Regions from separate parts of the Streptomyces sp. B21-105 genome, predicted to be linked through region 2. Evidence: riboswitches for the same ligand, from Rfam matches in the RefSeq annotation. Region 2 holds a riboswitch; the other holds the start of a gene.

Region 1 (3,405 bases), 1.6 Mb from region 2:
ACGTACGAGGCGACGGTATACGAGGTGCTCCGGCGTCACGGGCCCGTGCGGCGTGGCGCACACGTTGACGCCGCGCGGCAGAAGTTGTCGCCGCGCGGCGAACGTGCTCAGGCCGCCCTGCGGTGGGCGTACTCCGCGATGTCCGTCATGGGCGGGCGTTCCTCCGTGTCCACGGAGTGGGTGTGCGGCTCGAAGCCGTCGGGGCCGCGTTCGAACTGGGTGAGGGCGGGGCGGCCGAGGTGGCCGCGCGCGAGCCGCAGCTGGGCGGTGCGGTAGATCGCCGCCGCCATCCGGCCGAGGGCCTGGCCGTCCTGGTGGCGGTGCTTGCGCACGCCGACGTCGACCTGGGCGAGGGCGTCGAGGCCCACCAGGTGCAGGGCGTCGACCAGCATGCCCAGCTCCACGCCGTACCCGACGGGGAAGGGCAGCTGTTCCAGCAGGCTCCGGCGGGCCGCGTACTCGCCGCCGAGCGGCTGCACGAACCCGGCGAGCTGCGGCCAGTGCATGTTGAGCAGGGGGCGGGCCATCAGCTCGGTGACCCGCCCGCCCTGACCGGCCGCGCCGCCCAGCGGGCGGTCGTACATGGCCTTGACCAGGTCCACGTCCGGGTCGGTGAGCAGCGGGCCGACGATCCCCGAGACGAAGTCGGAGGAGAACTCCCGCAGGTCGGCGTCGATGAAGCAGACCACGTCCCCGCGCGTGACCAGCAGCGAACGCCACAGCACCTCGCCCTTGCCGGGCACGGCCGGTATGCGGGGGAGTATCTCGTCGCGGTGTACGACACGCGCGCCCGCCGCCGCGGCCACCTCGGAGGTGCGGTCCGTCGATCCGGAGTCGACGACGACGATCTCGTCGACGAGCGGGACCTGCCGCATGAGGTCGTGACGGATCACGGCGACGATGTCGCCGACCGTCGCCTCCTCGTTGAGCGCGGGCAGCACGACGCTCACCGACTGGCCCGTGCGCTGCTTCGCGGCGAGAACGCGGTGCAGCGGGCGGTCCGTCAGGGACCAGGTGCGGGTGCTCAGCCAGCGCTCGACTTCTTCCAGCACGTCGGCGGCTCCTCTGTGTTCTCTCGGCGTCTCTCGGCGTCTCGCGTCTCGCGGCATTCTCTCGGCGCGTACGGTCCTGCGTGATCCGTCTCGCGGTTCGGACGACTATCTCAACTGTCCTGGCCTTCGGTTACAGTCTTGGACAACGCCGGTGACCATCGCATGTCAGGGTGATCGGCGCGCACAGATCAACAACCGAATACCGCTCATCCAGAGGGGCAGAGGGACACGGCCCGATGAAGCCCCGGCAACCCTCCAGTCGGTTCTCGTAGATCAGCGATCAGTGTTGATCGTTCAGCGAGGCTCCCGGCTCGGGAAGGTGCCAAATCCGTCTCACGGCGAAGTGCGTCGTGAGGAAGATGAGGAGAAAGGGCCTCGCCTCACATGGCTGCGCAGACTGTTGCAAGCACCACCGACTCTACGACGTCCTCCGCTGTCGACCTCGGTCCGGCCACCGCGTTGAGCTGCCGCGAGTGCGGCCACCGCGTCCCCCTCGGTCCGGTCTTCGCGTGCGAGGAGTGTTTCGGCCCGCTCGAGATCGCGTACGACTTCTCCTCCTACGACACGGAGGAGCTGCGTAAGCGCATCGAGGCGGGGCCCGCGAACATCTGGCGCTACGCGCCGCTGCTGCCCGTCCCGGCGGACGTGGCCGACAAGCCGAACATCAACCCCGGCTGGACCAAGCTCGTGCAGGCCGACAACCTGGCCCGCGAGCTGGGCGTCGACGCCGGGAAGCTCTTCATCAAGGACGACTCAGGCAACCCGACGCACTCCTTCAAGGACCGGGTCGTCGCCCAGGCCATCGAGGCCGCCCGCGCGTTCGGCTTCACCACGCTCTCCTGCTCCTCCACCGGCAACCTGGCCGGCGCCGTGGGCGCCGCCGCCGCCCGCGCCGGCTTCCGCTCCTGCGTGTTCATCCCGCACGACCTGGAGCAGGGCAAGGTCGTCATGGCCGCGATCTACGGCGGCGAGCTCGTCGGCATCGAGGGCAACTACGACGACGTCAACCGCTTCTGCTCCGAGCTCATCGGCGACCCGGCGGGCGAGGGCTGGGGCTTCGTCAACGTCAACCTGCGGCCGTACTACGCCGAGGGCTCGAAGACGCTGGCGTACGAGATCTGCGAGCAGCTCGGCTGGCGGCTGCCCGAGCAGCTGGTGGTGCCCATCGCGTCCGGCTCCCAGCTCACGAAGATCGACAAGGGTCTGCAGGAGCTGATCAAGCTCGGGCTGGTCGAGGACCGGCCGTACAAGATCTTCGGCGCTCAGGCGGAGGGCTGCTCCCCGGTGTCCGTGGCCTACAAGGCCGGGCACGACGTGGTCCGCCCCCAGAAGCCGAACACCATCGCCAAGTCGCTGGCCATCGGCAACCCGGCGGACGGCCCGTACGTCCTCGACATCGCCCGGCGCACCGGCGGCGCGGTGGAGGACGTGAACGACGAGCAGATCGTCGACGCGATCAAGGTGCTGGCGCGGACCGAGGGCATCTTCGCGGAGACGGCCGGCGGTGTGACCGTGGGCGTGACGAGGAAGCTGATCGGGAACGGTCTGCTGGACCCGACGAAGACCACCGTCGTCCTGAACACGGGCGACGGCCTGAAGACCCTGGACGCGGTGGCCGGCACCGGACTCACCGCGACCATCCGCCCCAACCTGGACTCTTTCCGAGAGGCTGGCCTCGCATCATGAGCGTCACTGTTCGCATCCCGACCATCCTGCGCACCTACACCGGCGGTCAGGCCGAGGTCCCGGCCGAGGGCGTGACCCTCGGCGAGGTCATCTCCGACCTGGAGAAGAACCACACCGGCATCGCCGCGCGCGTCCTCGACGACCAGGGCAAGCTGCGCCGGTTCGTCAACGTGTACGTGAACGACGACGACGTCCGCTTCGAGCAGGGCCTCGAGACGGCGACTCCGGACGGCGCCGGCGTATCGATCATTCCGGCCGTCGCCGGTGGCTGACCGACGGTCAGTACCCGCCGGTAGTAACCGTAGGTAACAGCGATTACCGAGAGTTCACGCAATTGCCCTCTCCGCGATAGAAGCGGAGGGGGCAATTCAGTGTGGTTGAGCGCGGTACAGTTGGGGAACCCGGTCCTGATCACGGGTCCCGGGGCCTTTTATTTCCGCCCGCGCCCGACAAGAAGCAGCCAAAGTGCGCGCTGCTTTTGTGGCTTTTGTGGCATTTACAGGGCCCGACTTGCCCTGAATTCTGGCGAATTTGCGCCACATTCCGGATCCCGTACGTCCAGAATTCTCGTCCGACTGACCTGTTGCAGACGGCAGTTGGGCAGATACATTCAGCCGCGGTCGACGCGTTCCGGCGCACGCCCCCAACCAACTGGGGGGTGAGGTCT
Region 2 (3,405 bases):
AGAAGCTCCGCGCCAAGATCAGCGGAGCGTACTTCGGCGAGGACCAGCAGATCCCGAAGCCCACCGTCGAGGAGTACAAGGAGATCACGAGCGGCCACGGCCACCACTGATCGCAAAGGCGTCGCCACGCCACGGTAGAAGGGGCCCCGTCCGGTTGTCGGACGGGGCCCTTTGCCGTGCCCGCGGGCTGGATAGGGTGGGGTTCACTCTGTTCTACGACACACGCAGGAGCGGCTATGAGCGCTGTGACCCCCGCTGGAGGCGACACCGCGGCGGGCCGTTCCTGGCCCGAGGTGCTGAACGGCCTGCTGTACGGCCGTGACCAGGGCGCGGACGCCACGTTCTGGGCGCTGGACCGGATCATGCGCGGCGAGGCGACCGACGCGCAGATCGCCGGGTTCGTGGTGGCGCTGCGGGCCAAGGGCGAGACCGTCGAGGAGATCAACGGGCTGGTCCGGGCGATGTACGAGCACGCCAACCTGATCGAGGTGCCGGGGCCGACCGTCGACGTCGTCGGCACGGGCGGCGACGGCGCGAAGACGGTCAACATCTCCACGATGTCGGCGATCGTCGTGGCCGGGGCCGGCGCGACGGTCGTCAAGCACGGCAACCGGGCCGCGTCCTCCGCGTCCGGCGCCTCGGACGTGCTGGAGAAGCTCGGCGTCAATCTGGAGCTGACCCCGCGCCGGGTGGCCGAGGTGGCGCAGGAGGCCGGGATCACCTTCTGCTTCGCGATCAAGTTCCATCCGGCGCTGCGTCATGTCGGCGCGGCGCGAGGCCAGTTGGGCATCCGCACGGTGTTCAACATCCTCGGCCCGCTGACCAATCCCGCCAAGGTGCGGGCGCAGGCCGTCGGCGTCGCCGATCCGCTCATGGCGCCGGTCGTCGCGGGTGTCTTCGCCGAGCGCGGCAACTCCTCCCTGGTCTTCCGGGGCGACGACGGCCTCGACGAGCTGACCACCACGGCCACCTCCCACGTGTGGGTGGTGCGCGACGGCAAGGTCACCGAGGAGACCTTCGACCCGCGCGACGTCGGCCTCGAGCTGGTGCCGGTCGAGGCACTGCGGGGCGGGGACCCCTCGTACAACGCGGAGGTCGCCCGCCGTCTGCTGGAGGGCGAGCGCGGCCCGGTGCGGGACGCCGTGCTGCTGAACTCGGCGGCGGCGCTCGTGGCGCTCGAGCCGGGCGGCGGGACGCTGGCCGAGGAGATCCGGGCCGGCATGGCACGAGCCGCTCAGTCGCTGGACTCCGGGGCGGCCAAGCGGGCGCTGGAGCGCTGGGTGGCCGCCAGCAACGCCTGACGCCCATGAGACGCGGTCCCGCCATCCGGACACGGGTTGCGGGACCGTGATCGGCTGCGGTCCCGCCATCCGGACACGGGTTGCGGGACCGTGATCGGCTCGCGTAGTTTCCTGTATCAGGTCATGAGTGACAGTCATGAGGCCCCGGCCGACTGTCCGGCAACCCTCCGTCCGTGGCGGGGTGCCCCGGGTGAAGACCAGGCTGTGGGCAGCGAGGTCCACGGCAAGCGCGGATCCCTCGCACTCTTTCGAGTGAGAACGCCAGGGGTCCTGGGTCGTCCGAGGGAGTCTCCTGTGAGCAAGCGAATGCGCTAGGGCGTCGAGCCCCGCCTCCGCACACCCTTTCCCACCCTTCCACCGTGCTCGAGCCACGCCGCTCGCACGGCGGTCCCCCTTTCCTCTCACGGGAGTTCGCCATGTCCCTCTCCACCGCTGCCGTCGTCCGCCCTGTTTGTGCCCCGCTGGACGTTCTGGGACGGGATGTCACCGTCCCGCTCGTCACCGGCGGCGAGGTCGCCTACGCGGCCCTCGACTACGCGGCCAGCGCCCCCGCCCTCCAGCGCGTCTGGGACGACGTCGCCGCCTACGCCCCGTACTACGGCAGCGTGCACCGCGGCGCCGGCTACCTCTCCCAGCTCTCGACGGACCTCTTCGAGAACGCCCGCGGGACCGTCGCCGAGTTCCTCGACTGCCGTCCCGACGACCAGCTGGTCTTCACCCGCTCGACGACGGACTCCCTCAACCTGCTGGCACGTGCCCTGCCCGCCGACTGCCAGGTCTTCGTCTTCGAGACCGAGCACCACGCGGCCCTGCTGCCGTGGCAGGACGCCCGGGTCACCTGTCTCGACGCCCCGCGCACCCCGGGCCAGGCCGTACGGACCCTGGAGCGGGCCCTCGCGGCCCGCGACCCGCACGGCCCGGCGCTGGTCTGCGTCACCGGCGCCTCGAACGTCACCGGCGAGCTGTGGCCGGTGCGCGAGCTGGCGGCGGCGGCGCACGCCCACGGCGCCCGGATCGTCCTGGACGCCGCCCAGCTGGCCCCGCACCACCCGGTGTCGGTCCAGGATCTCGACGTCGACTGGATCGCCTTCTCCGGCCACAAGCTGTACGCCCCCTTCGGCTCCGGCGTGCTGGCCGGCCGCGCGGACTGGCTGGTCGCGGCGGACCCCTACCTCGCGGGCGGCGGCGCCAGTCGCAAGGTCACCCGGCGCGAGGACGGGGGCGTGGACGTGGAGTGGCACGAGAGTGCGGCCCGCCACGAGGCCGGCTCCCCGAACGTGATCGGCGCCTACTCCATCGCGTCCGCCTGCCGGGCCCTCACCGAGGCCGGCTTCGACGCCCTGGTCGCGCGCGAACGGCGCCTGATCGAGAAGGTGCGCACCGGCCTCGCGGAGGTCCCGCAGGTCCGGGTCCTCTCCCTCTTCGGCGACGACGCCCCGCGCGTCGGCGTGATCTCCTTCGTCGTCGAGGGCTGGAACAGCTCGCACTTCGCCGCGGCCCTGTCCGCCGAGTACGGCATCGGCGTCCGCGACGGCCTCTTCTGCGCCCACCCCCTGGTCCGCACCCTCCTGGGCGGCGCCCCCGAGACGCAGGGCGAGTGCGGCGCCCCCGAGGCGGCTCCGGGCGAGAAGTCCCTCAACGCCATCCGCGTGAGCTTCGGCGCGGGCACGCCCGACGAGCACGTCGAACGCTTCGTGACCGCGGTCCGGGAACTGGTGACCGACGGAGCGAAGTGGCAGTACCGCACAGAAGACGGCCGCTGCGTCCCGGCCCTGACCTGACCCCGCGAACGACGGCCCCTCTGTGAGGGGGGGCGGACCAGGCCGCCCCGTGCGAGACGGCGCCTGCTCCGGCGAGGGCCGGGGGCAACCCCCTCAGGGGCGCGCCCGGCCCGACCGCACCCGCACCCGTGCGCGGCCCGCGGATGCCCCTGCCTGGGCGCCGGGGCCGACGGCTCCTCTGCATCCGGGACCGGGGGCAACCCCTTCAGGGGCGCGGTGACCTGCGCGCCCAACCCGACCGCACCCGCGCCCCGGGCGGCCGGGAGCAACGGCGCCCCCCGTACCCGGGGCGGAGCCCATCCGCGGGGAACTGCGCAGCCCCC

What was found. Region 2 has a riboswitch for S-adenosylmethionine ahead of QA802_RS12330 (aminotransferase class V-fold PLP-dependent enzyme). Riboswitches for the same ligand answer to the same signal wherever they lie in the genome.
Region 1: it holds a riboswitch for S-adenosylmethionine, as region 2 does, so the genes downstream of both, thrC (threonine synthase) here and QA802_RS12330 (aminotransferase class V-fold PLP-dependent enzyme) in region 2, are expected to answer to the same signal.

What each region holds. Positions count from the first base shown of each region.
Region 1 covers NZ_JARUMJ010000001.1:4,299,223-4,302,627, reverse strand. Annotated here, with positions in the region: gene QA802_RS19280 (glucosyl-3-phosphoglycerate synthase) at 108-1,052, opposite strand; SAM riboswitch class I at 1,256-1,418, shown strand; gene thrC (threonine synthase) at 1,437-2,738, shown strand; gene QA802_RS19270 (MoaD/ThiS family protein) at 2,735-3,010, shown strand.
Region 2 covers NZ_JARUMJ010000001.1:2,728,235-2,731,639, reverse strand. Annotated here, with positions in the region: gene qcrB (cytochrome bc1 complex cytochrome b subunit) at 1-110, shown strand, start outside; gene trpD (anthranilate phosphoribosyltransferase) at 237-1,301, shown strand; SAM riboswitch class IV at 1,421-1,537, shown strand; gene QA802_RS12330 (aminotransferase class V-fold PLP-dependent enzyme) at 1,718-3,082, shown strand.